3 regions of the Lysinibacillus sp. A1 genome follow, and region 2 is predicted to be linked to each of the others. Evidence: predicted binding sites of a transcription regulator. Region 2 holds the regulator's gene; each other region holds the start of a gene.
What was found. The regulator CtsR, encoded in region 2, represses protease genes until heat stress. The targets are predictions, from matches to a motif close to ATGGTCAATAAAGGTCAAACA.
Positions count from the first base shown of each region.

Region 1: clpP (ATP-dependent Clp endopeptidase proteolytic subunit ClpP) is a predicted target of CtsR. The motif match lies at 4,035-4,055, and genes of this name have one in related genera.
Region 3: PI85_RS10050 (ATP-dependent Clp protease ATP-binding subunit) is a predicted target of CtsR. The motif match lies at 3,929-3,949, and genes of this name have one in related genera.

Region 1 covers NZ_JSZM01000015.1:31,150-41,309, reverse strand. Annotated here, with positions in the region: gene PI85_RS13720 (LemA family protein) at 1-148, opposite strand, end outside; gene PI85_RS13715 (spore coat protein) at 281-898, shown strand; gene PI85_RS13710 (amino acid ABC transporter ATP-binding protein) at 953-1,675, opposite strand; gene PI85_RS13705 (amino acid ABC transporter permease) at 1,672-2,376, opposite strand; gene PI85_RS13700 (basic amino acid ABC transporter substrate-binding protein) at 2,457-3,251, opposite strand; tRNA gene PI85_RS13695 (tRNA-Arg) at 3,751-3,825, opposite strand; gene clpP (ATP-dependent Clp endopeptidase proteolytic subunit ClpP) at 4,143-4,736, shown strand; gene PI85_RS13685 (HPr family phosphocarrier protein) at 4,788-5,045, opposite strand; gene whiA (DNA-binding protein WhiA) at 5,159-6,106, opposite strand; gene yvcK (YvcK family protein) at 6,195-7,163, opposite strand; gene rapZ (RNase adapter RapZ) at 7,168-8,061, opposite strand; gene PI85_RS13665 (8-oxo-dGTP diphosphatase) at 8,071-8,538, opposite strand; gene trxB (thioredoxin-disulfide reductase) at 8,866-9,810, opposite strand; gene PI85_RS13655 (tetratricopeptide repeat protein) at 10,042-10,160, opposite strand, start outside.
Region 2 covers NZ_JSZM01000021.1:42,781-52,940, reverse strand. Annotated here, with positions in the region: gene PI85_RS17160 (ATP-dependent Clp protease ATP-binding subunit) at 1-1,208, opposite strand, end outside; gene PI85_RS17155 (protein arginine kinase) at 1,198-2,307, opposite strand; gene PI85_RS17150 (UvrB/UvrC motif-containing protein) at 2,304-2,846, opposite strand; gene PI85_RS17145 (CtsR family transcriptional regulator) at 2,860-3,330, opposite strand; gene PI85_RS17140 (DUF4870 domain-containing protein) at 3,594-3,899, opposite strand; gene PI85_RS17135 (class I SAM-dependent methyltransferase) at 4,025-4,708, shown strand; gene corA (magnesium/cobalt transporter CorA) at 4,744-5,706, shown strand; gene PI85_RS17125 (hypothetical protein) at 5,762-5,971, opposite strand; partial or broken gene PI85_RS25255 (protoglobin family protein) at 6,238-6,798, shown strand; gene PI85_RS25250 (methyl-accepting chemotaxis protein) at 6,781-7,563, shown strand; gene PI85_RS17115 (acyl-CoA thioesterase) at 7,610-8,089, opposite strand; gene PI85_RS17110 (aldehyde dehydrogenase family protein) at 8,158-9,585, opposite strand; gene PI85_RS17105 (DUF4003 family protein) at 9,626-10,160, opposite strand, start outside.
Region 3 covers NZ_JSZM01000012.1:99,737-109,896, forward strand. Annotated here, with positions in the region: gene PI85_RS10025 (DegV family protein) at 1-796, opposite strand, end outside; gene PI85_RS10030 (Cof-type HAD-IIB family hydrolase) at 940-1,749, opposite strand; gene PI85_RS10035 (prolyl oligopeptidase family serine peptidase) at 1,871-2,635, shown strand; gene PI85_RS10040 (metal-sulfur cluster assembly factor) at 2,689-2,997, shown strand; gene PI85_RS10045 (Crp/Fnr family transcriptional regulator) at 3,057-3,743, opposite strand; gene PI85_RS10050 (ATP-dependent Clp protease ATP-binding subunit) at 4,013-6,139, shown strand; gene PI85_RS10055 (YjzD family protein) at 6,189-6,383, opposite strand; gene PI85_RS10060 (beta-ketoacyl-ACP synthase III) at 6,769-7,707, shown strand; gene fabF (beta-ketoacyl-ACP synthase II) at 7,738-8,979, shown strand; gene trpS (tryptophan--tRNA ligase) at 9,322-10,160, opposite strand, start outside.

The sequences.
Region 1 (10,160 bases), on a different contig from region 2:
GGCGTTGGAGCTGGTTTTCAACTTGCGCCCATTTGGAATCTACATTTTCCTCAGCTGTTACTAAACTGTTATATTTAGGAATCAATACTAAGGCTAGCACGATAAGAATGATAACAATTATCCCAATTGGTCCAAACCATTTCTTCATTTTCTAAAACCTCCTTGACTTGCATTTCCTTTTGTTAGTCTACATTTTTGCCTTTGCATTTATACCGTATGAAATTCATTTGGCTTGACATACTAAATACTGCATCAAAAATTATATGAGGAGGCGTTTTTTTTGTCACAATCGTTTTACAATGAATCATCATCCAATCAAACAAATTTCAATCAACAACATAGTCTAAATCATGGTGGACACGAAATGATGGACATGCATGAAGCAATTGGTGAAATTATCGCTGGTATGAACCAAGCGATCATTTTACGTCCACAAGTAAAGGATCAAGAATTACTCAGCATTTTGGATCGCCAATATAATTTTACATTGGGTATGTATAATACGATTGTTGAGTCCTTTAAAACAGGTCATGATCCATCTGTTCCTACGGGACGTTACCAAATGGAAACAGGCAATGACTTTAAATATGGCTTAACTCCAGGCCAACCCAAAAAACCAATGCAAAACGCTAATGAAATTAATGATGAAGCCATTTCTGGTTTCTTATTAGGCGCTCAAAAAGGAGCAGCAAAATGTATGACGGCTGCTGCAACAGAAACGACAAACCCTGTTGTTCGTCGTGTTGTTGCTGATAGTATTCCCAACTGCATAGAAATGGCCTATGAATTATCCATTTACCAAAATAAACATGGCTATTATCAAGTGCCTCAGTACTCTCAACAAGATATGCAAACGATGCTTAATGCATACGATACAACCTCTAATCCCCTTCATTAACAATCAAAAGGCAGTCCATAGTGATGAATTCTCATCATGGACTGCCTTTTCTCATTATAGTACTTTTCCTAAAAATGCTTTTGTACGTTCACTTTGTGGGTTTCCGAATAATTCCTCAGGCAACCCCTCTTCCACAATATAGCCACCATCCATAAAGACTACTCGATCACCAACTTCCCGAGCAAAGCCCATTTCATGTGTGACTACAATCATTGTCATCCCTTCAGCCGCTAGATTTTTCATAACATCTAACACCTCTTTTACCATTTCAGGATCAAGAGCTGAAGTAGGCTCATCAAATAGAATGGCCTTTGGCTTCATTGCTAACGCACGTGCAATAGCTACACGTTGCTGTTGTCCACCTGATAGCTGTTCAGGATAATTATAGGCTTTACTGTCGAGACCGACCTTTTTTAGCAGCTCATGCCCAAGCTCTTCAGCTTCTGGACGACTCATTTTACGAATTTGCATGGGTGCCATCGTGACATTATCGATGACGTTCATATGAGGGAATAAGTTAAATTGTTGAAACACCATTCCCACCTCTGCTCGAATTTCATTGATATTCGTTTTCGGATCATTGATCTTCACATCTTCAATATAAATAGCACCGTCCGTTACTTCCTCTAGCATATTAATGCAACGTAAAAAAGTACTTTTTCCTGAACCAGAAGGCCCAATGACACAAACAACTTGTTTTTCTTGGATTTCATAATCAATCCCTTTTAATACTTCTAGCTTACCAAAATATTTGTGTAGGTTCTCAATTCTTATCATCTTGCTTCCCGCCCTTCTGCCTTACGAGGGACATAACTATTGCTAAATCGTTTCTCAATAAATGCAACAATCTTCGTTACACCATACGTTAATATTAAATATAGTAATGCAGCAACAATATACGGTTCCCAGAAACGGAAGCTTGCACCTGCAACAACTTTACTAGCATATAAAATATCTGGTGCAGCAATGACTGTTACTAGTGAGGAATCCTTTAATAATGCTATGAATTCATTCCCTAATGGCGGGATCATGCGTCTAAAGGCCTGCGGTAAAATAACCTTACGCATCGCTTGGTTATGTGTAAGTCCAAGTGAACGAGCGGCCTCCATTTGCCCCTTTGCAATACTCTGGATACCTGCACGGAAAATTTCTGCGTTGTAGGCAGCACAGTTTAAAATAAGCGCTGTAATCCCTGAAACCATATACCCTAAAGAATGTCCAAAAATGGTTGGAATAACGGCTAAGTGTATTAATAAAATTTGAACAAGCATTGGTGTTCCGCGGAATAAATCCACATATAATTTTGATGGCCAATATATCCATTTTTTACTTGATAATTTCCCTAGTCCTAAAAATAGTCCTAAAAGAATACCGCCAAAATAACCACTAAGTGTCAAAATAAGTGTTACGCCAATACCTCGTATAAACATATCTCGGTAGTTCCAGACAATGTCCCAGCGTAGGTCAAAGATGTCCATCCGAAAACCCCATTTCCCCTTTAAAGTCACATCAATTAAATGAGTCGCTAGCATACTGCTTGGCGAGTGGCATTACCCTATTATTCGAAATCAGTACCTGTAATTTCTTTTAATTTACCGTTTTCTTTAATCTTTTTCAGACCTTCATTTAATTTATCTAATAGCTCTTTATTCCCCTTTTGAACCATAAAGCCATAATATTCTTTTTCGAATGCGTCATCTTGAATGACTTTAATTTTTTGATCTGGATGCGCTTTAATATATTCGTATACTACCGCATTGTCTCCAATAGCTGCGTCAACATTACCATTTAGCATTTCTTGAATTGCGATTGGCTGACTTTCAAAAGCCATAATATTTGTACTTGCTTCACCTTGTAGCTTTTTAGCTGCCATATGGCCAGTAGCATTAATTTGTACGGACACCTTTTTATCTTTTAATTCATCTAATGATTTAATCTTTGAATCTTCTTTCACAACAATTAATAATTGAGATTCATAGTATGGCTCAGTAAAATCAAATGATTCTTTGCGCTCATCTGTAATTGTAATCCCTGAAGCACCAATATGTGTTTCACCGTTTTTAATTGTTTGGAAAACGGGTTCCCAACCAATATTATTCCACTCTACCTCGAAATCCATTTCATCAGCAATTGCTTTTAAAATATCGACATCAATCCCCACAATTTTCCCTTTATCGTCAACAGATTCAAACGGTGCAAATGTTGCTTCTGTACCTACTTTATATACTTTCTTGCCATCCGCACCTTCTGAAGGTGTGCTACCAGAAGAGGCATTGTCCTTTGTGCCACATCCTGCAAGTGCTAAAGTTAGCGCTGCTATAACCATAAGTAACATCCAAGCTGTTTTTTTCATTGCATTTCCCCCTATTTCGATAATTTTCCATCCTGCGTATTATTTTTCGCAATTCGGAAATGTTAGACTATTAGGTCAATTATATTAACATTATAGTATTTGCACAACAACTTTTCGCATAAAACTAAATATTTTTTCATATTAATTAATGGAAAACCCAATTAAATAGAAAAAATAAGCATTAATAACAAGAAAACGAACCTAAAACTAATATATATACAATAGAAGCAATGCCAAATTTCGATAAATTTAAACAAAAAAAAAGAATCCCCTCAGAAAGGATTCTTTTTTTCGGCTATTACTAGCCTTCACGGACAGTATGTTCACTAAAAAATAATTTGGAGTTGTTGCTTTCTTGAAGGTTTGAAAGGCATAAATAGGGGAATAATGCCAACTAGGACAGTATTCCCATTACTTTTCCTCTCTATCTCCACTAAGCAGGCTGCTAAACTACTTATTAGGAGATTGAGCTATTACAGTATATCAATATTCAGTAAAATGGCGCCCTCGGAGGGAATCGAACCCCCAGTGCAAGAACCGGAATCTTACGTGTTATCCATTACACCACGAGGGCAAAAAACACAAAAAAAAAGTACTCACCCTAGGCTTACGAAAAGCATGATGTAGATAATCCTCATTTGAAGCATACCTGCAAAATAGTGTCCTGTACTTTCAAACTTATAACCTTACCTATTATACAAACGTATCACATATATTTCAACCATAGAATGCAAAAAGAATTTATTTTTTTTATTTTAATTAATTTCACTTTAGCAGGGTTAATATTTGACCTTCCCTGACTATAATGTGTATGATAAGGTTACAGCTGAAATAAACAATGTAGATTTCAGCAAAGGTAATCGAATTTAGTTTTTTGAAGGAGGATTTAACATGAATTTAATTCCTACAGTTATTGAACAAACAAGCCGTGGTGAGCGTGCATATGACATTTATTCACGTCTACTTAAAGACCGCATTATCCTTTTAGGAAGTGCTATTGATGACAATGTGGCGAACTCAATTGTCGCACAGCTACTTTTCCTACAAGCAGAAGATCCAGACAAAGACATTTCTCTTTACATTAATTCGCCAGGTGGATCAATTACGGCTGGTATGGCTATTTATGACACAATGCAAATTATTAAGCCAAAAGTTCAAACGATTTGTATTGGTATGGCTGCATCAATGGGAGCTTTCTTACTTGCTGCGGGTGAACCTGGTAAACGTTTTGCATTACCAAATGCGGAAGTAATGATTCACCAACCACTAGGTGGCGCACAAGGTCAAGCGACAGAAATTGAAATTGCTGCTAAACGTATTTTATTCTTACGTGAAAAATTAAACGGCATTTTATCTGAGCGCACTGGTCAACCACTTGAAGTCATTGCAAGAGACACAGATCGTGATAACTTCATGACAGCTGAACGTGCAAAAGAATATGGTTTAATCGATCACATTATGCACCGTAGTACGGATAATAAATAATACAAAAAAGCCTCCCAGAAAATTACTCTGAGAGGCATTTTTATTTGTTTGTTAATCTTCATTTTCAATAATTGTAGCTAATGCTGTAACCGCTTGCTCAGCATCATTGCCTTCACTACTTAACGTTACTTCGGTACCTTTCGCCACCGCTAAGCTCATGACACCCATTATCGATTTGGCATTCACTTTTTTTTCATCTTTTTCTAGAAAGATATCCGCACTGAAACGATTGGCCTCTTGCACAAATAGTGCTGCTTGTCTAGCTTGTAGTCCTAATTTTAATTTAACCTGGACTCTTCTCTCGATCATTCTCAAAACTCCCCTTCACTACCGTTCATCTATTAGTTTTATCTTACCTTACTTACTAGCAAAAGAACAATAAGCGATTACGCATGACATTCATACCTGAAAAGTATGAAAACTTAACCACCTATTTTTTCACCGCGTCTTAATGCATCTGCTATTTCGTCTATTTTTCTTAAACGATGGTTGACACCTGATTTGCTGACGGTACCACTGGATACCATTTCACCAAGTTCTTTTAACGTAACATCTTGATACTCTACTCGTAATCGTGCAATTTCACGAAGCTTTTCTGGTAGTTGGTCAAGACCAATAGAATTTTCAATAAATCGAATATTCTCTACCTGCCGTAATGCTGCTCCAATTGTTTTGTTTAGGTTGGCTGTTTCACAGTTCACAATACGATTGACACTATTGCGCATGTCTCGCAATATCCGAACGTCCTCAAATTTCATCATTGCCTGATGGGCGCCTACAATATTAAGGAAATCAGAAATTTTTTCGGCTTCCTTTAAATAAGTAACAAAGCCTTTTTTACGTTCAATTGTTTTGGCATTGAGTTCAAATTCATTCATTAAATCCATCAATGCCTCACCATGTTCTTTATATAAAGAATAAATTTCTAAATGGTAGGCGGACGTTTCTGGGTTATTGACAGAGCCTCCTGCTAAAAATGCACCTCTTAAATAGGCTCTTTTTTGACCATTTTTTTTAATGAGCTTTCTTGAGATCGTATGATTAAATTGAAAGTCGTCTGAGATGATTTCTAAATCAATTAACAGCTCGCGCGCTCCTTCTCTTACACGGCAAATATATACGTTATTTTTTTTCAATCGCATTTTCTTACGAACTAGTAATTCCACATTGTACGGATACAATTTTTTCATAATCGTATATAGTCTTCTTGCAATTGCAGCGTTTTCAGTTTGCACGTCCAAGCTTAGTTGTTTATTCGCAAAGGATAATGAACCATTCATACGAATTAGGGCAGAAACTTCTGCTTTCATACAATGATTGTCCGCTTCTATTTGGGTTAACTCCTTTTTCGTTTCAGAAGCAAAAGACATATCACGCCCCCCTTTCAATCATAATTTCTATGTATATGTTCATCTTACCATATACAATAAACACTTTATGTTTCTATTATCGGTTCTCTTACCGATCATAAATACCGGCATAATCTACCAGCCACTCTGCAACATTCGTAGCATTATGTCGAACCGTACCATCTGATCGAATTGTAGCAATATCGCGCCTTATAACCTCTAATCCCATACTTTCAAGCTTTGCCACATCAAATGTCACTGGCTCTGCTCTTTCTTCTTTATACAATTCTTTTACAGGATTCGGCAATTCTTCATCATTAACTAAAATCGAATCAATAAAGGATGCGCCAACATGCTTATGTATGGCCGATACATGATCACCTGCTGTATAAGAAATGGTTTCACCTTTTTGTGTCATTAAATTACAAACATATATTTTTCTTCCTTTTGCTTTCACAACAGCTTCCCCTATCTCTTTGACAAGGAGATTTGGAATAATACTTGTATATAAGCTTCCTGGGCCAATTAATATATAGTCTGCACGCTGAATTGCCCGAATAGCTTCTGGTAACGGTTGCACGTTTTCGGGTACTAAAAAAACGCGATCAATGCGTTTTGTCGCTGTCGGGACTTTTGATTCACCTTCAATGATTGAACCATCCTCTAACACAGCATGTAAGTTAATTTTTTTATTGGCTGCTGGTATTACACGGCCATGTACTTTTAATACCTTCCCCATCTCACTTATAGCATGGTTAAAATCACCAGTAATATCAGTAAGTGCTGTTAGCATTAAGTTCCCTAAGGAATGGCCACGTAAATCCTCTGACGCTGAAAAACGGTATTGAAACATTTGCTCCACTAGCGGTTCAATATCTGATAATGCCGCAATGACATTCCGAACATCACCTGGTGGTGGAATATCATAATCATCTCGTAAACGACCTGAAGAGCCGCCATCGTCTGCTACCGTCACAATAGCAGTAATATCAAATGGATGGTGCTTGAGCCCACGAAGTAATGTAGATAGTCCTGTTCCACCACCAATTACCACAAGCTTTGTTTGCTTTTTCCCCATTCACTCATTCCTTTCTACGATTAATATCACGATGCGTAATAACCGTATTCTCTTTGCTGGCTAAATAAGCCCCAAAAAACTCTGCTAAAGTTACTGAACGATGCTGACCACCCGTACAACCAAAAGCGATAACGAGTTGTGATTTACCTTCTTGTCGATAAAGAGGAATCATAAAGTCGAACAAATCCGTTAGTTTTTGTATAAGTATTTGCGTATCTTCCAAGGCTAAAACATAGGAGGATACTTCTGTTTGAAGTCCCGTCTTTGGGCGTAGCTCTTCTACATAATACGGATTTTTAAGAAAACGAACATCGAACACTAAGTCTGCATCAATTGGCATACCATGCTTGAAGCCAAAAGACATGATGTTTACGGTAAAAATAGTATCTGCTTCACTGGCAAATTCTTTAACGATCTTTTCACGTAATTGCTTTGGTTTCATGTTAGATGTGTTATAAACAAAATTAGCACGGCCTTTTACTTCCGATAAAAGCGCTCGCTCTTGCTTTATACCATCTAAAGGTAAGCCACTTACTGCCAATGGATGGGCTCTTCTTGTTTCTTTATAGCGTCTTACTAATGTGGCATCATCTGCATCTAAAAATAAAATACGAGCTACAATGTCGCCTTCTTTTAGTATATGGTCTAACGCCCCAATAAGCGCATCAAAAAAGTTACCTCCACGCATATCCATCACTGCCGCAATACGTGTACTATTCTTGCCAGAATCTCTTAGCAGAGTTAAAAAAGTTGTAAGTAACGCAGGTGGTAAATTATCAATACAGTAATACCCTAAATCTTCAAAGCTTTGAATAGCTACGGTCTTCCCAGCTCCAGACATTCCTGTAATAATAACCAATTCATGTGTACTTTTTTGGCCTTCAACCACCACTGTCATGCAACTCCTTTATTGTTCTTTTGATATTTGTATTTTCTGATGAAGTAATTCAAAATTCGTTGTATAGTCAAACGTGCCATACTGAATACCTGATTGCGAAATAGCAAATTGTAAATTAGTGCGATCTCCTTCAGCCATTGGCAAATGTGCTAAATCCTCTACTGGGTGCCATGCAAGTTTACCTTCTCTAGTTTCTACAAACGGTACACCGTCTACATCCTTGGCAACAAATGTATAAAGCATCCATTCATCTACGACTTCATCATTTTCTTTAATGACCATCGTATAAACACCCTTTAGGTGTACATGTAAAGGTATAACATTTGTCTCTTCCTGAAATTCACGAACAGCAGCCTCAAAGATGGACTCACCGCTTTCCATTTTTCCACCCGGAGCAACGTACCAACCTCGTCTTGGTTTTTGAAGTAATAATACTTTACCGTCTTTTACGGCAATTAAATTTGCAATTCTTTGCATAGGCACACCTCTAATCACTTTTGCATTCTACTCTCCATTATAGCAAGACACAGCAAGATTTGTCCTCATTTACAACTCTCATACGTAGACATTTAACAATTTAGTTTTATCGAAGAATTTATTAAAAAAAGCTTATGCTCTTTTCATGATCTATACAAATAAAAAAGTAGGTTGTTCCCACCTAATTGAGGCGGAAACAACCTACTAAACAAAATAAAAGGGGGATTGCTAATTACACTTTTAATCATACACCTTTTATATGTCATTCAAGTTACAACAATATTAAAACCACATTAAAATTGTATTTTTTTCCTTAAAATAGCCAAGTTATGCATTAATTTTCTCTAATAGCTCTTCTACATAATGCTGTACAGCTTGAGCTGCAATACTGCCATCACCAGTTGCTGTAACAATCTGACGTAGTGATTTTTCACGTACATCTCCAGCTGCAAAGATACCTGGAATTGTTGTTTCCATATTATCATTTGTCAAAATATAACCAGCATCATTTAAAATACCTAAAGATTCAAATGGCTTTGTTAAAGGTAGCATACCGATATACACAAACACACCATCTGTTGTAAACTCTGATTCAGTTCCATCCACAGTTGATTGTAGTGTAACACTACCCACTTTACCATTAGCTTCATTAATTTCTTTTACTGTAGCATTCCAAATGAAATCAATTTTGTCATTTGCAAATGCACGATCTTGGAGGATTTTTTGTGCACGTAATTTATCACGACGGTGGACAATTGTTACTTTATCAGCAAAGCGTGTTAAATATACGCCCTCTTCTACAGCTGAATCTCCTCCGCCAACAACTACAAGATTTTTTTGTTTAAAGAACGCGCCATCACAAACTGCACAGTAGCTGACACCACGGCCGCCAAGTTCTTTTTCACCAGGCACACCCATTTTTTTATACTCTGCACCAGTTGTAATAATAATGGCACGTGTTTTATATTCTTTTGTACCTGATTTAATGGTTTTAAATTCTTCCCCTTCGATGATTTCTGTTACATCGCCATAGGCATATTCAGCACCGAATTTTTTAGCATGGTCAAACATTTTTGTAGAGAGCTCAGGTCCTAAAATTGTATCGAAACCAGGATAGTTTTCTACTTCTTCAGTGTTGGCCATTTGTCCACCAGGGATTCCTCGTTCAATCATAAGCGTTGCCAAATTAGCACGTGATGTATAAACAGCAGCAGTCATCCCAGCAGGACCTGCACCAATAATGACCACATCATAAATTTTTTCTTCCGACATAAATACTTCCCCCTAAACAGAATACTTTTTATCTTCATTCAACAAATAGTAGTGAAAGTGTAACGTCACCTACATATGATCCCAACTTACAATAGAGGGGATGAAGATAAACCATTGGCAACTAGCAAGGAGTAACACTCAAACGCAATGTTGCCAGGGCAAATTCTTGATAACGTTAGTATGTTCATCGTATGTGAAAGTATAAAGTTATTCAACTATGTTGCTCACACACTAATTATGACTGTCTGGTAAAAAAGCTAAAATTTCTTCAATATACTTCGATAAAGTGGCAACAGATACTCCATATTGTTGAGCTATTTCTTTTTTTGTCACCTTAAGCATTTGAGAAG
Region 2 (10,160 bases):
ACCTTTGAACCCGCTTCATCGATAAGGTCGATTGCTTTATCTGGTAAGAAGCGGTCTGAAATATATCGATCACCCATTTTTGCCGCTGCCTCAATTGCTTCATCTGTAATTTTCACTCGGTGATGTGCTTCATAGCGGTCACGTAAACCTTGAATAATGAGAATAGCTTCTTCCACCGTTGGTTCATCCACTTGGATCGGTTGGAAACGACGCTCTAATGCTGCATCTTTTTCAATATATTTACGATATTCATCAAGCGTTGTCGCACCGATACATTGAAGCTCCCCTCGTGCTAAGGACGGTTTTAAAATATTAGATGCGTCAATCGCACCTTCTGCACCACCTGCACCGATTAAAGTATGCAATTCATCAATAAATAAAATGATATTGCCGGCTTGTCGAATTTCATCCATTACTTTTTTCAAACGGTCCTCAAATTCACCACGATATTTTGTACCTGCAACGACAGTTCCCATATCAAGCGTCATCACTCGTTTGTCGCGAAGAATTTCTGGTACTTCATTATTAATAATTTGCTGTGCTAACCCTTCAGCAATAGCTGTTTTACCAACACCTGGCTCACCAATTAGGACAGGGTTATTTTTTGTACGACGCGATAACACTTCGATAACACGTGTAATTTCCTTGCTTCGACCAATAACAGGATCTAACGTACCTTCACGGGCAATTTGCGTTAAATCACGGGCTAAACTATCTAATGTTGGGGTATTCGCCGCTTGTGCCGCTTGTTGACCAGACTGCGCGTTATCATTATTTCCTAATAATAATAAAACTTGCTGACGAGCTTTATTTAAGCCTACACCTGCATTATTTAAGACGCGAGCTGCTACACCCTCACCTTCACGGATAAGTGCTAATAGTAAATGTTCTGTACCGATATACGAATGACCTAATTTACGTGATTCGTCCACCGATAGTTCAATTACTTTTTTCGCTCGAGGCGTATAGTGAACTATTGGACCAACATCTTCTTTCCCTTTACCGACTAATTCTTCAATACCAGCTTCAATCATTTGAGGACTAATATCAATAGCTTCTAACGCTTTTGCAGCAATACCGCCGCCTTCACGTATAAGCCCTAATAAAATGTGCTCTGTGCCTATGGATTCGTGCTTCCAACGAATAGCCTCTTCCTGAGCAAGCTGTAATACTTTTTGCGCGCGTTGTGTAAAACGATTAAACATCATATAAATCCTCTCCTTTTTCCCCATTATTAGGCTTATTCGTGTGTGTTTGAAATAATGCCTCACGAAGCATTTCAGCTCGTACACGATCACGTTCAGCAGGCGGTAATGCCTCACCTGCATAATGCTGTAAAAAACCTGGTTGCATACTGACGACACACTCATTTAAAGTTGTTGCGAGTATACCGTCAATCAACTGTAGGTCGACTCCTAAACGAACATTCGAAAGACAGGTAGCCGCTTCCTCACTCGTTAAAATTCTTGCATACGTAAGGGTACCTAAAGCTCGATAAACTCGATCTTCTAAAGCCAGCTCGGCTTTTTCCATCAATCTACCTCTTGCATGCCGTTCTTTTTGTATAATTTTTTCAGCAACACTTTGTATATCTGCTAAAATATCTTCCTCTGTCTTTCCGAGAGTAATTTGATTGGACACTTGATAAACATTTCCTAAATTTTCGCTTCCTTCACCATATATACCTCTTACGGTCATACCTAAGCGTGTCATCGCATTTATAATTTGATTCATCTGTCCCGTTAACGTAAGAGCAGGTAAATGCATCATCACAGATGCTCGTAGCCCAGTACCAATATTTGTAGGACAGCTTGTTAAATAGCCAAACGTATCTCGAAAAGCATAAGGTAAGACCTTCTCTAGAATACGGTCAATCTTATTCGCTTGTTCATAGGCATTTTGAAGCTGGAAACTCGCTGTCATACATTGAATGCGTAAATGATCCTCTTCATTCACCATAATACTCACGGATTCATCTTGTGACAGAAGCACGGAGCCCACCTGTTCTTTTTTGGCAAGCTGCGGACTAATCAAATGCTTTTCTACAAGAATTTGACGTTGTAAAGGTGTTAGATCATTGATAGCAAAATATGCATAATCATTTTGAAGGGTTGGACTATCGCTTACTGCATGTGTAACTGCCTGTTCCACCTGTAAAGCCTCGTTCTCTGAAAACGATAGTGGAAAACGATAGCCATCTAAATTTCGAGCAAGGCGAATTCGTGTACTAATGACAATATCAGAATAGTCGTCTTCAATACGCATCCAAGTAGGTGTCGCACGCTCTAAAAACGATTCAATCATCAAGACACATCACCACCTTCAAATTGTAACTGCTTCTCAAGCTCTTTGACTTCATCTCGAAGCTTTGCTGCCTCTTCGAATTGTTCTTCATCTACAGCGAACTTCATGCGTTTACGGATATCCTCTATTTGCTTTTTAATGACATACACATTGCTATGGGCACCTGGCATTTTCCCAATATGTTGGGGGCCCGCCTGTATGCGGTTAAAGAGCTTAGGTAAATGCTCACTAAAAGTGTCATAACAGCTTGGGCAACCAAACTTACCTTCTTTTAAAAATTGCTTATACGTAAATTCACATTGTGGGCATGTTTGCTGTTGTGGCTGTGTTTGTTGTTTTTCTCCTACCTTTTGCCATGTAGGTGAGCCAAACCAGTTTGATAATAACTGTTGTATGGAAACTGGCTCTTGTTTAAACTCTGCATGAAATGGATGGAATTGTGAGGCGCAGACGTCACAATAATGGTGCTCCACCTTTTGCCCATTTTGAACTTGTGTTACAGTAACTGTCGCATTACGTTGTTTACAATGTTCACATATCATTTCCATCACCTCACTATTTCTGTTGCTCGTATTTTATAGTTGTCAGCATCGCCCGCAATATTTTTGCACGAATTATATCTCTTAGAGGGAGATGTAAATCGATTGTTGAGCGATCAATTGCTGCTAACATTAATTTCGCTTCTCGCTTTGAAATTACCTGCTCATCGATAAGTCGATATACTAAATCTTCTGCCATTGTTTGCGATGCTCCACCTTCAATATGCCGGAGAACATCGTCGATTAGATCAATCTGTGAATTCGCGCGGACACGTAAAATTCGAATGTATCCACCACCACCTCGCTTGCTCTCCACAAGGTAACCTCGCTCGGCGGTAAATCTTGTATTAATGACATAATTTATTTGTGATGGTACACATTGAAATTTGTCTGCAATTTCACTACGTTTTATTTCAATATGTCCTTCTCCACCTAATTCAAGTACTTGCTTTAAGTAACCTTCTATGATGTCTGATATATTACGCATTTTAGGAATACACCTCGCTTGCTTCACTGACTTTGACTATCTTTGACTTTCTTTGAGTATATTATACAAAACGCTTGAAAATAATTGCAATGATTTCGCCTAGAGAAAAATGAAAAGGCTAAAAAACGATATTCAAGCGTAGAAAATAGCACTAATTAGTGGGTATCAAGCATATCATTTTGCTTCCTACACCTAATGTACCCTTTTTATCCATAGAAAAAACGCAAGCATATGCAACTAGCATATACTTGCGTCTATAAAAATTATACCCAACGACCTACAATCGGATAACGCCAAGGCTCGTCAGTTAATGCTTTGACAATACCTATAATTGGTACTACAAATAGCATAATCCCAAAAACAATTAAAAATGGAATGCCAATAATGAAAATGCTTAAGAATCCAGAAACAGCAAGTAAAATTGCCATGACAAGTTGGAAAAGAATAGCTTGAATAGAAATTGCCTTCACTTCCTCATCCGAACTAATTAAAAAGAAGATAATGGGAACTAACCATGGCGCAAAAAACGAACTTGCGTGTATGATTACTTTAGACCATTTACTCTCCATATATATCAACCCTTTCTTTATACGTTATCTATCGTTTTATGTACTACTATTTACGGAACTATACCCGTAATAGTTTCAGTTTAAAGTGAGTTTTTTAAAAAAATTTTGAAAGGTCGTGATGAGAAATGGAATTCAACCACATATTAGCAAATGAATATGAAAAGGGGATTCGCCGTACTCTACCAAGCTATGATGCAATGCTTCGTTTAATACAAACTTTTTATCGTTCCACATTACATGAGCATGCGGATATATTGGTTGTTGGTGCAGGTAGTGGCAATGAAATATTGCAGCTAGCAGATGGAAGACCACATTGGTCATTTACTGGTATTGATCCGTCAGAATCCATGCTCGAAATAGCAAAGGAGCGTCTCCAATCTTTACCGAATGATCTGTCGTTCTATCAAGGAACATTGCTGGATACCCATCTACCTGCTATAAAATATGATGCAGCTAGTTGTGTACTCGTCCTTCATTTTATTCAAAGCTATGAAGATAAGCTATCGACCTTGAAAGAAATTTGGAACCATTTACAACCTGGCGCACCGTTTGTCCTAGTTTCGAAATACGGTCAACCTGGTACTATTGAAACGGAACTGCAATTCGATTTATGGCGTTCCTATTGGCTCCAACATACAAAGCTTTCCGTAGCTGATGTTGCAGAAATGGAAAAATCCATCCGGGCCCTGTCATTTATGCCCGAGGAAGCGATTTTAACTTTATTACAAGAAGTAGGTTTTATAAAACCTGCTCGATTTTTTGCCACTACTTTGTTTGGTGGATGGGTATGCTTTAAAGAAGAACATTAAATTTATTTTGTAGTAAATACTTTGAGGTGAAAGCTGTGATAAGCACCATTGGCATTACAAAAAAACAACAATTACTAAAAGATTTCCCTTTGGAATCGATACATCAACAAGAATTCGAATGGTACTGGGTCGATTTTAATTGCCCTACTGCAGAGGAAGAATCTTTGCTAGATTCATTTTTTCATTTTCACCCACTAGCTATTGAAGATTGCTTAATGCGATTACAACGACCTAAACTGGATTTTTATGACGATTTCCATTTTTTCGTCATTCATCGATTAAACGAGCTGACCTTAGCTGCAGAAGAGGTTAATATTTTTGCCTCGAATAAGTATATTGTGACATTCCATAAGAACCCCGTTCCCGAAATTGAAAAGGTACAAAAGATGTTAGAAAGCCAGCCAAAAAACTGGGAACGTGGCACAGTCTACTTAACGTATCAAACCATTGATAAAATCGTTGATAGTTATTTTCCACTTGTTTATAAAATTGAAGATCATTTAAATGCACTTGAAGGCGAGCTTACATACCAAAGCAATGTAAATGCCATGAAGATTGTCTTCGAGTTTCGTAGTGATTTGCTCGATTTGCGGCGTGCCATTTTACCGATGCGAGACCTTTTATATCGAGTACTTAATTCTTACCGCTTTTCATTGAACAAATCTGAAAGAGCTTATTTTGGAGATATATACGACCATCTTTTAAAACTGACAGAAATGGTTGAATCCAATCGAGAGCTGACAGCAGATATGCGAGATAGTTATATGGCTATGAGCTCAAGCCGCATGAACGGCATAATGATGACTCTAACAATCGTCTCAACGATCTTCATTCCACTAACCTTTATTGCAGGTGTTTATGGGATGAACTTTGATAATATGCCTGAGCTACATGGACAATACAGCTATTTTATTGTCCTCGGTATTATGATTATTGTTGTAATCGCTATGCTTACTATCTTTAAACATAAAGGCTGGTTTAAATTATTTAAGCCTTAATTCCCACAAAAAGCTGCTCGTTTAACAATCAAACGAGCAGCTTCATTTATCACTATTAGTAAGGACCTCGATCGTCAATTTTATTGTCACCCTGCTGTGGGAATAAAAAGTATGCTAAAACCCCTGACCCTAGAGCGGCGCAAATTGTAATTAATAGCTGTTCAATATGTGGTACTTCCGCATAGTAGTTTCGTAGCATGTAAACGGAACCTATTGCAACAATGACCATGACTGGAATAACGAATTTAAAGCGTTTTTTCTCCATATAATACCTCCTCCTATAATCTTTCACGTTCAATTTTTCTCTCCTTAAACAGTTCGTATTTTACAGGTTTCCCAATTTAAATTCAAATTTACTTCGCCTCACTAGTCGGACTGCCAATAAAGTAAAAAAATAAAGAAATAACCAAATTTTTAACCAAATATTCAGCAAATAATAGTAAAATAGATTTAATACCAATTATTTATCAAATTTACAGACCTAGCAAATTCAGAAGTGCATTTTACTCACAATTATTATGGATATTAAGAATGGAGCAAACAATAATGAGTTGGTTTTCAAAAAACAGCAGTTCCAGCTACTCAATTACATTAACACCTGAAAATTTTAAGGGCCATGTACAATTAGATGTTTTAAGTCATCCAAACCTTCAAAAGCAATTACAGCTTTTAAATTTAACAATTGAGGATTTAGCCATTATTAAGCAACTACAACCGTTAGCTAAGGATCTAATTCCTGCAATGGTGGAGCAATTTTATGCAGCCATTAGCTTGAGCCAAGATTTAGTAGACATTATTAATAGAACCTCGCATATAGATCGTTTAAAAGTTACGTTACATAAGCATTTAAGCGATATTTTTGAAAGTCATATTAATGACGCCTATATCGCTGAAAGAAAAGCCATTGCTGAAACTCATGTTCGAATTGGCTTACAATCAAAATGGTATATAGCATCCTTCCAATCCCTTACTTCTACGTTCACAAATTTTGTGAATGAAGTGGATATCTCAAAGAATGATGCCATTCGTGCAATTAACGCATTTTGCAAAATCATTAATTTTGAGCAACAGCTTGTGATCGAGGCATACGAAAAAGAGGAAGATCGTATTCGAACAGCCGCTGATCAAACGAAAAACGCCCTTGTTACGACAATTCAAAGTACAGCTGAGGAGCTTAATGCCATTAGTGAAGAGACAGCTGCATCGTTGTTAGTCATTTCCTCGCAAACGGATGATATTGCAGAGGCAACCAAACAGGGATTAAGCTTCGTTGCAGATACACAGGAGAAATCAAGACGTGGGCAACATCAGCTGAAAGAGCAAAATGATTTAATCCAAGTTATTTTACAAAGTGTCAACAGCCTTGAGGTAACTATGAATCAGTTACGTACCTCCTCTCAAAAAATTTCTGAGATTGTAGGACTTGTCACGGGAATTGCGGATCAAACAAATTTATTAGCTTTAAATGCGTCTATTGAGGCAGCTCGAGCAGGGGAACATGGCAAAGGCTTCGCCGTAGTAGCAGAGGAAGTACGAAAGCTTGCTGAAGAAACGAAAAATGCCGTGCAAAATGTGTCACATCTCATTAAAGAAACTGAAAGTAATATTACAACAATGGCAAATTCAGTTATTAATGTTGATCAAAAAATTCAACATAGCGTCAATACGCAAGAAAACTTATCTAAATCATTTAATGATATAGCTGATGCCGTATCTGGCATTCAACAACAGTATGTTCATACATCTAGAGACATTTCAGCCATTTCTAATTTAATTACCGAGCTATCACAAGGAGCTACACTTGTTTCCTCTTCATCTGATTCACTTATTAATGTAGTTAATGAATTGAATATGTAATATAACAAAGGGAGCCCCACCGCTTTAGGTGAAGCTCCCTTTAACCTTAATGTGGCAATGCACGCTTTTGTTTACGATGCTCTCGTCTTGCAGGCCCTGTTTCAAATAAACGTTTTTCCTCATCTGTTTCAGGATAAATGGCAGGTACCGGTACCGGTTTTCCTTCTTCATTTACTGCAACCATGGTTACAAATGATTCTGTCGTTAATTTTTCCTCACCAGTCTCTATATTGCGGGAAACAACGCGAACATAAACCTCCATTGAAGAACGTCCTGTAGAGGAAACTATACTTTCAATTTCAAGAATATCTCCTACATGGGCAGCCGATAAAAAATCAACTGAGTCTATTGAAGCTGTGACTACAAGTCCCTTCGCATGTTTCATCGCTGTAATAGCAGCAATTTCATCAATATAAGCTAACACTCTTCCACCGAAAATGGAATTGTGATTGTTTGTGTCTGGAGGTAATACGAGACGTGATTGAACCGTACGTGATTGGCTCATGGGTACAGCATTGTTTGTCATATTTCTTGTAACTTCCCTTCATGTATGTTCTTTCGTCATCGTATCGTAGAAAAAGAGCTTATGCAAATTTAGAACGATTTTTTCATCGTAATAAATTTCATGTCTGTCATTTCCTCAATGGCCCATTTAATGCCCTCTCGCCCATAGCCACTCATCTTCACACCACCATAGGGCATATTATCTACACGGAATGTCGGAACATCATTTATAATGACAGCACCTGCCTGTAATTCGTCGGCTGCATACAAGGCATCTGGTAATACATTCGTGTAAATACCTGCATTTAAGCCAAGGTCTGACTCATTGACAAGTCGAATTGCGTCATCTAATGTTTCATATGAAACAATTGAGACGATTGGCGCGAATGTTTCCTGACAAACAATTTTCATATCAGCCGTCACATTCGTCATAACAGTTGGGGTTAACGTCCGTTCTGTAAATACTCCTCCAGTTGCAATAACTGCTCCTTGTGCCTGTGCTTCTTCAATCCACTCTTTAATTCGTCCAACCTCATTCGGGTTGATCATAGCACTTACATCTGTGTTTTTATCTAAAGGATCTCCTACTACAAGCTTTTTAGTTTCCGCAACAAATGCCTCCGTAAATTCATCAATAATAGAAGAATGTACATAAATGCGTTGTAAAGAAATACATACTTGTCCAGCAAAGTTAAAGGCACCGCTCACACAACGACTTATAATTTTAGTAAAAGGCGTCGATGGTTCGACAATGACAGCTGCATTAGAACCAAGCTCTAAAGTTACTTTACGTAAGCCAACTTTTTCTTTAATACCTAATCCAACTTTACCACTGCCCGTAAACGTCACCTTTTTGACGTGAGGATGTGTAACCAAAGTATCGCTGAGCTCTCCACCACTTCCTGTCACAATTTGCAACGCTCCATCTGGCAAACCTGCTTCACAGAAAATTTCGGCCATAACAAGAGAACTTAATGGTGTTTGAGTTGCCGGCTTTAAAACAACTGTATTACCTACTGCAAACGCCGGTCCTAATTTATGGGCCACTAAATTAAACGGAAAATTAAACGGTGTAATAGCAGAAATTACCCCCAATGGCTCTCTCTTTGTCCAGCCTATACGATCTCCTGCTCCAGGTGCCGCATCCATCGGTACAGTTTCGCCTTTTGGTTGTTTGGCACCCTCTGCTGCAAATTGATAGGTGGCAATGGTACGATCAATTTCCGCTAACCCTGCTGTCAAAGGCTTTCCTGCCTCTAATGCTAAAATCTCTGCAAATTCTTCTTTTCGTTGTCGCATTAAATCGACAACTTTATATAAAATTTCGGCACGCTCGTAGGCTGTCGTCTTTTTAAACGAAAGGAATGCTTGCTGTGCACCATCGATTGCTCTCTCCACATCTTGTATAGATGCCTTTGCCACTTGAGCAATCACCTCACCACTATATGGTGATTTTAGCTCATAGCTTTCCTTTGCATCTTGCCATTGACCATTAATCCACAGTTTTGTTTCCTTCATCCTTCAAATGCACCTCCCATAATTGTTCTCCCTCATTCTATCACGAAGAGCTCGAACTCGATGCAATAGCGGCTGCACTAACTGCCGCTATCATTGCAGCATGCTGAGCTTGAATTAATAATTCAATAGATGACATAATCGTCATAGACAGTGATTTTTGTACTTTCGCCATATCATAAATGGCGATTTGTACAGCCATAAAGAGAACAAATTCACGATGCCATTTTAATAATTTTAAATCCTTTAATTCATGATATAAATGTATAACTTCTTGCAATTGGTGATGAGTAAGATCTAGTAAGGCTAAAAATCCAAGTAAGGGATAATGCATGGCCTTTACTTTGACATCTTGATTTTTTAGCGTATCTCGAATGGTCACGACATTGGGAACTAGTTGACGATCAAATTGTGGAGATAGGAAGGTTAATACTTGTGACAACCATTGCAGCTCATTCCCTGTATTAAAATTATATGTTCGTAACTCTTTATAATAGCGATTCATCGTTTCCGCACGTACTTCCACATCATCAGATGGACTACTTAGTAACACAGTGTATGGAATATCTTCATAGGAT
Region 3 (10,160 bases), on a different contig from region 2:
CGATGGCTGAGCCAATCATCGTAATTTGAACAGCCTGTGGAGAAAAACGCTCCTGAATGGATGCTTTTGCTTCATTGGCAAAGGCCATATCATCACTATGACTAATACCAACAATTTTATTCGTGAAGTTACCTCCACGCTCCTGCATTAAATCCAGCATACGATTAAGTGCTTTTTTACGACCACGTGATTTTTCTATCGGTACAAGTTTGCCATCTTCTACATTTAAAATAGGTTTAATGCTTAGAAGGCCACCTAAAAAGGCACTCGCTTTTGAGACACGGCCACCTTTAGCAAGGTAGTCCAAATCTTCAACTGTAAATAAATGCTCTATTTGAGGAGCGAAAGCGCTAATTCTAGACGCTACATCTTCAAAAGAGGTACCTAAATTTCTAAGCCGAACAGCCTCTTCCACAACAAGACCATGTCCTAGTGATGCACATTTAGAGTCGATAATGACTAACTTCAATGAAGGATATTGTTCTAATACTTGATTACGAATCATTTGGGCAGTACTATATGTGCCGGATAATTCTGATGAAAAGGCGATATAGATACCTTCTTCTTCATTTTTAGCTAATTCTTCAAAGTGCTTCAAAAAAAGCTCTGGCGATACTTGAGATGTTTTGGGTTGGGCACCTTGACGAATTCCATCATAAACCTCTTTGGAATCAATGGAAATGACATCTTCATATTCTTTGTTGTTCAATTGCACTCGTAAAGGGAGTAGCACGACATCATTTTCTTCATAGTAAGACTTTGGTAGGTCACATCCACTATCCGTAAAAATCTTCATTCTCTTGTCCCCCTAATTTCAACTTACTTTTTAAAGCCTTTTTAGCTTTATTCAGTCGGTACTCACTTAAATCAACCGAAGGGGTACCACTGAATAAAGTTAAACTGGTAAAAATGGTATGGTAACTTGAACTTACTACGTAACTATGATAATTTCAAGCGTTCGATGAGTATTTTTGCAATCCCATCATCATTATTTGTAGTAGTTATTTCATTGGCAATATTTTTAAGGCTTGATATACCATTCCCCATCGCTACGCCAAGTCCAGCATATTCGATCATCTCTAAATCATTGTCTTCATCACCAAAAGCAATAATACGTTCACGTGGAATACCTAAATCCTTTGCTACGTGTGCAATGCCTACTGCTTTATTTAAGCCACGTCGAACAATCTCTATAATATGAAGAGGTGCGCCCCAACGACGGTGTTCAATAACTTCAGCGTGCACTGCCTGTAAGTGGTCGCGAATAATGACAGAATTGGCTTCATTTGCCTGTATCAGTAAACTTGTAGGATTATCTAAGAGATGTGTATATAAATCCCCAAGTGTAATTTTCGGATTACCCATATTAAAAATATTTAAGATGCGATCATCCTCTGTGTGTACATAAATATCATCCTTCACCTCAGCAATGATATTTTCATACTCGTAACTATTAATGGAATTAACGACATCATGGACAACACTTAAATCAATGGGAGTATGCATATGCTGCCAAGAGACATTTTTAGGGTGATGCACATAGGCTCCATTAAAATTGACTATTGGTGTTGTAAGCCCAAGCTCATGATAATAAATATCACTGGCACGGTATGGACGGCCAGTTGCAATCATTACTTGATGTCCTTGTTCCTTAGCCTGCAATAATGATTTTTTTGTTTTTGCGGAAATTTGTTGTTGGTCTGTTAATAAAGTACCATCTAAATCCAATACGATTAAATGCGGTTTCATAGCTTGTTGCCCCTTTCCTATAGTTTGAATAGTATCTCTTTGTCTTTCATTCGTCAAAATTTTGTCACAGTGAAAAAAGTTTGCTAACATAAAGATGAGACAAGAGTTGGGAGTGACAAGAATGTTTGTAGAAAAAGAAATGTGGGGAAATATTCCTTTATTACATATACATACAGACAATATGAATGAAGATACCCCGGTAGTGATCTTTTTACATGGATTTATGAGTGCAAAAGAACATAACTTACACTATGCATATCAGTTGGTGCATAAAGGGGTGCGTGTCCTATTACCAGATGCAAAATTTCATGGTGACCGTAGCGAAGGTCTCACAGAGATGCAAATGAACTTGAAATTTTGGGATATTGTTATAAATTCTATTCATGAAGTGGAACAATTATATAATGAATTAAAGAATAAAAATTTATTAGCTCATCATAAAATTGGCATAGGAGGTACGTCTATGGGTGGTATTGTGACATCAGGCTGTCTTAAGCTTTATGATTGGATTCAAACGGCTGCAATATGTATGGGTGCGCCTGGTTTTATAAAATTGGGTGAATACCAATTGCAGCAATTTACAAAAAGTGGTGTCAATTGGCCCATGACAGAGGAAGATGTGCAAAAGATTAATGAGGTTCTAGGAACCTATGATGTCAGTCTAACTCCTGAAAAATTTGTAGGACGCCCGATTTTCTTTTGGCACGGTGAATTAGATAAAACTGTACCTTTCCATGAAACCTATAAATTTTATGAAACATTACGGGAATACTATCAAGCAAACCCTGAAAATTTAACATTCATGGTGAATAAAAAGGCTGGACATACTGTACCACGTGACGGAATGTTAGCAGCGACAGATTGGCTTGCAGAGCATTTGGCATAATATGATGCATCTGCTATGATAAGGTTAACACTATGATGGAAGGAGAAATGGGAATGGATCAAGATATGAAAGATAGCATGTTAGGTGCATTAGAAAACGTAATTGACCCTGAGCTTGGAATTGATATCGTCAACTTAGGTTTAGTATATGATGTAGAATTAGATGATGAAGGTGTAGCGACGGTTACAATGACGCTAACATCGATGGGGTGTCCACTTGGCCCAGTAATTGTGGATCAAGTGAATACAGCATTAAATGAACTTCCGGAAGTGAAAAGTACAAATGTAAACATTGTATGGAATCCACCTTGGTCAAAAGATAAAATGTCACGCTATGCAAAAATGGCATTGGGTGTACGCTAATAGTGGCTATTAAAAATCCCTGCTTATAAGAAATAAGCAGGGATTTAGCATGTAACGAATTAATCGATACGGCATACTTGTAATGGACAATTTTCGCAGGCAATCTCATTTTTTAAAAATTGTAAATCATGAATAGTAATAAAGCCTTTGTCAAAAGTCAAAATGTCATGTTTTTTTAAATCATTCAACATACGATTAATCATTTCACGACTAGTCGCACACAAATTTGCAATTTCCGTATTTGTTAGTTGAAACTCAATAAAAATGGAACCATCCTCTAAAGGTTTACCATACGTATTAGATAGACGAATGAGTGTTGAAAACAAGGCACCCTTTTTACCATTTAACACTAAATCACGCAAACGACTCTGATGTTTTAAATTTTCTGTCTGAAGCCACTTCATGTATTCCACCATGATTGTAGGCTGTTCTTCCAGTAAATGTTCTAATGACTTTCGACTTAAAACATATAGCGTAGCAGATTCTAAAACTTTTGCAGTCATGGAGTTATAGACAAGGTTACAAAATAATGAACCCTCTCCAATGATACTATCAGGACCACATATACGAATCGTCAATTCCTTACCTGCCTCAGTTTCTTGACTAATCGATATAACACCTGACTTAATATAGTATATTTCCTTTGACCGTTCACCCTCTAGAAAAATTTTATTCCCTTTATTTACTTTGATAAAAACACCATGCTTTTGAAAAAGGTCCATAATTTTTTCAAACATATTATCCATTGAAACCATATCTCCAACACATCGCTTTCTTTTTGTAATAAATGGCGATTATTACAAAAGGACAGTGGACTTTTCGATACTAAAACATAGAAACATACTATTATTATAACGTAAATTTTCATGAATAAGTGTAAAAATTTAGTGCTATTTCTTTGCGAAGAACTGTCGAGTGATGTAAAATAAAGTTAGTCAAAGAAGGTCAAACTTTTAAAAAGAACCTGAATGGGTATAAAAATTATGCGAAATATTAAAGTAAAGGAGTGCTAGTTATGCAATTTCAACAAACAGATAATCAAAAGCCATTAGAGCAATTTGGACGTAATTTAATAGAAGAAGTTAAAAATGGCAAAATGGATCCTGTCATTGGGCGCGATGAGGAAATTCGAAATGTCATTCGCATCTTAACGCGTAAAACAAAAAATAATCCTGTATTAATTGGTGAGCCAGGAGTTGGTAAAACAGCGATTGTAGAAGGTTTAGCTCAACGTATTGTGAAGGGTGATGTACCAGAGGGCTTGAAAGAGTGCGTGCTATACGAGCTGGATATGAGTGCCTTAATTGCAGGTGCAAGCTACCGTGGCCAATTTGAAGAGCGTTTAAAAGGCGTGTTAAAAGAAGTGAAAGATTCAGAAGGTCAAATCATTTTATTTATTGATGAAATTCATACAATTGTAGGCGCAGGCAAAACGGATGGCGCTATGGATGCAGGAAATATGTTAAAGCCCATGCTAGCTCGTGGTGAATTACATTGTATCGGTGCTACTACATTAGATGAATATCGTATGTATATTGAAAAAGATCCTGCCTTAGAACGCCGATTCCAGCAAGTTCTTGTACGTGAGCCTTCTATTGAGGATACTGTGTCTATTTTAAGAGGCTTAAAAGAGCGCTTTGAATTACATCATGCAGTACGTATTCATGACCGTGCGATTGTGGCCGCAGCAGAACTCTCCAATCGTTATATTACAGAGCGATTTTTACCAGATAAGGCGATTGATTTAATTGATGAGGCATGTGCAATGATTCGAACAGAAATTGATTCAATGCCACAGGAACTTGATGCCGTGACTCGTCGTATTATGCAGTTAGAAATTGAAGAACAAGCGTTGCGTAAGGAAAAGGACGAAGCAAGTAGAAAGCGTCTGGAGCAATTACGAGAGGAATTGGCAAAGTTAAAAGAGTCCTCTGAAGGAATGCGGCAACAATGGGAGGCAGAAAAGGAAAAGCTACATGATATTCAGAAAAAACGCGAGACTTTAGATAAGTACCGTCGTGATTTAGATGAAGCGGAAAGTAAGTATGATTTAAATAAAGCTGCAGAATTACGTCATGGTAAAATTCCAACACTTGAAAAAGACATTCAGGTGCTCGAAAAAGAATTAGAAAGCGGCGCAGAGTCCCGTATTTTACGTGAAGAAGTGACAGCTGAAGAAATCGCAGCAATTGTTTCTCGCTGGACAGGTATTCCTGTGACAAAATTAGTGGAAGGCGAGCGCGAAAAACTATTACGTTTAAAAGATACATTACATGAACGCGTAGTTGGCCAAGATACAGCTGTTCAATTAGTAACAGAGGCTGTATGGCGTGCTCGTGCAGGCATTAAAGATCCGCATCGTCCAATTGGTAGCTTTTTATTCTTAGGTCCGACAGGTGTTGGTAAAACAGAGCTTGCTAAGGCACTAGCTGCTCAATTATTTGATTCAGAAGATCATTTTATTCGAATTGATATGAGCGAATATATGGAGAAGCATAGTGTGTCTCGCTTAGTTGGTGCTCCTCCAGGGTACATTGGCTATGAGGAAGGCGGTCAATTAACGGAAGCTGTCCGTCGTAACCCTTATTCTGTAGTGTTATTAGATGAAATTGAAAAAGCACACCCAGATGTGGCTAATATTTTATTGCAAATTTTAGATGACGGAAGAATTACAGATAGTCAAGGACGTATGGTCAATTTTACAAATACCGTAGTAATTTTAACGTCGAATATCGGCTCTAGTTATTTAATGGAGGCAAAAGATGACGATCCAACCGTTGAAGACTTGGTTATGACTGCTCTCAGACAGCATTTCAAACCAGAGTTATTAAACCGTATGGATGATATTATCTTTTTCCATGCCTTATCAAATAAACACTTTACAGCAATTGCTTGGAAGTATGTAGAGCAGTTAATTAACCGTGTGGCTGAACAGGAAATTACATTAGCTGTCGACCAAGAAGTTATTGATTGGGTTGTTCTACAAGGAGCAGATGCTCAATTTGGGGCAAGACCACTAAAGCGCTTTGTACAACGCCATATCGAAACGGCAGTGGCTAAGGAACTGCTACGAGGCGAGGTATTGCCTGGAGAAACATTGCATGTAAAAATGCATGATGGCCATTGTATAGTGGAAAAATAACAGAAAAAACCTGTTTCGCATAATGCGGAACAGGTTTTTTCTAGCTGAATTAATGATGGTCTGCAGCTTCTGGTGTAGGATCGTTTGGAATGATTGCTCCAATAATAAAAATTAAGATGGAGAATACAACTGAAACGATTGCCCCTGTCTTAAAATCAAATGGTGCACCAAGTACAGAGCTGACTACATAGTTTAACATTGAAACTAGTAGGAATGACCATACGAACGTTACGATATATTGCATTAATTTCACCTCAACCGAACTTTTTTCATCATAAGTTTTTACTCATATTCATTATCATATCATAACATAAATCGAAAAAAAATGAATCTTTTATGTGAAACATGGCGAATTTGTCACAACAAATACAAGGTTTTGCATTTTATAATTCTCAGGTATTTTTTGCGGCATTCAATTTGCCAAAGTATGCAAACCTGAAAAAGGGAATTTGGAAACTCTATAGACTTCAAGCTATACGTAGTATAAGGCTAAGCTTACTTTCAATAACAAAGAAACGACTCGTTCAATACACAATAATTTTAAATCATCTTGCGTCATTCCTTTACTATGCGTTATAATTATGACCAGTTACTAATAATTGATAGTAAGAAAGCTGAGGGGTTGCTATATGAACGCTGGTATTTTAGGAATAGGCAAATATGTTCCTGAGAAAGTCGTGACAAATTTTGATTTAGAAAAAATAATGGATACTTCGGATGAGTGGATTCGTACGCGAACAGGCATTGAAGAACGTCATTTTGCGGCAGATGATCAGGAAACTTCAGATTTAGCAGTAGCCGCTGCTAAAGAAGCTATTGCAAAAGCGGGTATTACGCCTGAGGAGATTGGGTTAATACTTGTAGCAACTGTCACACAGGATCAAACTTTCCCAAGTGTAGCATGTATGGTTCAGGAACAACTCGGAGCAGTAAATGCTGCGGCGATGGATCAAGCAGCCGCATGTGCAGGATTTATATATAGTTTAGTGACAGCTAAACATTTTGTAGAGGCAAACACTTATAAATATGTCTTAGTAGTAGGTGTTGAAAAGCTGTCAAAAGTCATTGATTGGAACGATCGAAATACAGCAGTATTATTCGGTGATGGCGCGAGCGCAGCAGTTGTAGGGCCAGTATCTGAAGGCAGAGGTATTTTATCATTTGAGCTTGGTGCAGATGGCACAGGCGGTAAAAATCTTTATTTAACAAAACAAGATACAATTGCCATGAATGGTCGTGAAGTATTTAAATTTGCTGTACGTCAGATGGGTGAATCGGCTGTCAGTGTGTTAGATAAAGCAGGATTAACAAAAGAAGACGTAGATTTTTTAGTGCCGCATCAGGCGAATATACGTATTATGGAATCTGCTCGTGAGCGATTAGAGCTACCACCAGAAAAAATGTCAAAAACGATTCATAAATATGGGAATACTTCTGCAGCATCGATTGGTATTTCCTTGGTAGATGAGCTTGAAGCAGGTAAAATTAAAGAGGATGATTTATTAGTCCTTGTTGGTTTTGGTGGCGGCTTAACATGGGGTGCCGTAGCCATGAGATGGGGAAAATAAGTAGGAAAAATGCTTGAGGGGAGTAAGACAATGAGTAAAAGACGAGTAGTAATTACAGGAATTGGCGCAGTTACACCACTAGGAAATAGCATCGAAGAAACATGGGCGAACATTAAAGCTGGTAAATCTGGCATTGGTGAGCTAACACGTTTAAATAAAGAGCTTTTTGCAGCCAAAATTGCAGCAGAAGTGAAAGATTTTGATATTGAAAAATATATTGATCGTAAAGAAGCTCGAAAGATGGACCGCTTTACACATTATGCATTAGCTGCTTCAATCATGGCTATGGAAGATGCACAGCTAACAATTGATGAGGAGTTAGCTCCACGTGCGGGTGTTTGGATTGGTTCGGGTATTGGTGGAATGGAAACCTATGAGCAACAGTTTTTAACATTCCAAGAGCGCGGGGCAAGACGAGTTAGCCCATTCTTCATTCCAATGATGATTCCAGATATGGCTTCAGGTCAAGTGTCGATTCATTTAGGTGCAAAGGGAATTAACTCTTGCTCAGTAACAGCATGTGCTTCTGGAACAAACTCAATTGGAGATGCTTTTAAAGTTATTGAACGTGGGGATGCAGATGTTATGATTTCAGGTGGTGCGGAATCACCAATCGTAACAATGGCTGTCGCAGGTTTCTGTGCCAATACTGCATTATCTTTAAATCAAAATCCACAAGAAGCATGCCGTCCATTTGATAAAAATCGTGATGGATTTATTATTGGTGAAGGTGCAGGTATTGTCATCTTAGAAGAATACGAACATGCAAAAGCTCGTGGCGCTAAAATCTATGCGGAAGTATTAGGTTATGGTGCAACAGGTGATGCTCATCATATTACTGCTCCAGCTCCAGAGGGTGAAGGTGCCGCACGTGCAATGATGCAAGCATTGACAGATGCTGGTGTAGAGGCATCTCAAGTTGATTATATCAATGCACATGGTACTAGTACGCCATATAATGACTTATTTGAAACACAAGCTGTTAAAACTGCTTTCGGTGACCATGCTTATAACCTAGCTATGAGTTCTACAAAGTCTATGACAGGACACTTATTAGGGGCAGCAGGGGGCGTAGAAGCTATTTTTACCGCTCTTGCACTTAAAGAAGGTATATTACCACCAACAATTAATTTAACAGATCCAGATCCTGATTGTGATTTAGATTATGTTCCAAATGAAGCGAGAGAAGCAAACATTCAATATGCAATGAGTAATTCTCTTGGTTTTGGTGGTCATAATGCAAGTCTTCTATTTAAAAAATATGAAGCATAAATAGTACATCTAAACTCAAAAAACGTCAGCCAAATTTAATTGGCTGACGTCTTTTTTTATAGTTTTGTGAATAAATGATAAGTAAGAAGAAATAGAAAGGATGCCGTTACATTGTTCCGTCTCTTTTTATTTTTAGTAAGCTATGGTCTCATGATCCTCTCAATAGGGAATCTTATATTGTATTTAAATTACCGTACGCTAGGGTACTCTTGGAAAGTTGTGTTCAAATTTATTTTTCAAACTACGGAATTTTATATGGCGGTTGGTGCTTGTATCATCATATGTGCTGTCGTTCTTGATATAGGCTTTGATCGAACGTCAGATAAGCTATAAATGAAATGATTAGCGGCGTGCACGCCCAAGGCCCATTGCCTCTTCCATACGTTTTAATGTGGCACTGGCAATTGCATTTGCTTTTTCAGCACCTTCATCAAGGATGACGTCTAATTCAGAGGATTCTACTAAATGATAGAATTTTTCTTGAATTGGCGTCAGGTGATCGATTACAGCAGTAGCTACACCTTGCTTGAAGCCACCATAACCAATGCCTTCATATTTTTTAACGAGATCATCAATAGAAATACCTGAAATAGCCGATTCAATCGTCAATAAATTTGAAACACCTGGTTTATTTTCTACATCAAATGCTACGATACCATCAGAATCAGTAACAGCTGATTTAATTTTTTTCTCAATGTCTTTTGCTGTGTCTAGCAATCTGATTGTCGCCTTTGTATTGGGATCAGATTTGCTCATTTTTTTTGTTGGCTCTTGTAGAGATTTAATGCGAGCACCAGCTTTTGGTAATTGAATCTCTGGAATTGTTAAAACGTCACCATAACGTTTATTAAAGCGTTCTGCTAGATCACGTGTTAACTCGATATGTTGTTTCTGATCATCGCCCACTGGGACAATATTTGTGTTATAAAGTAGAATGTCTGCAGCCATCAATGGTGGGTATGTTAAAAGAGCAGCAGAGACACTCTCTTTACCATTAGATTTATCTTTAAATTGTGTCATACGTTCAAGTTCACCGATAGATGCAACACACTGTAACATCCATCCTGCCTGAGCATGTGCTGGCACCTCTGATTGAATAAATAATGTAGACTTTTTAGGATCGATGCCAGTTGCAATATAAGTAGCAGCAAGCTTACGAATACTTTCTCGTAATTCCTTTG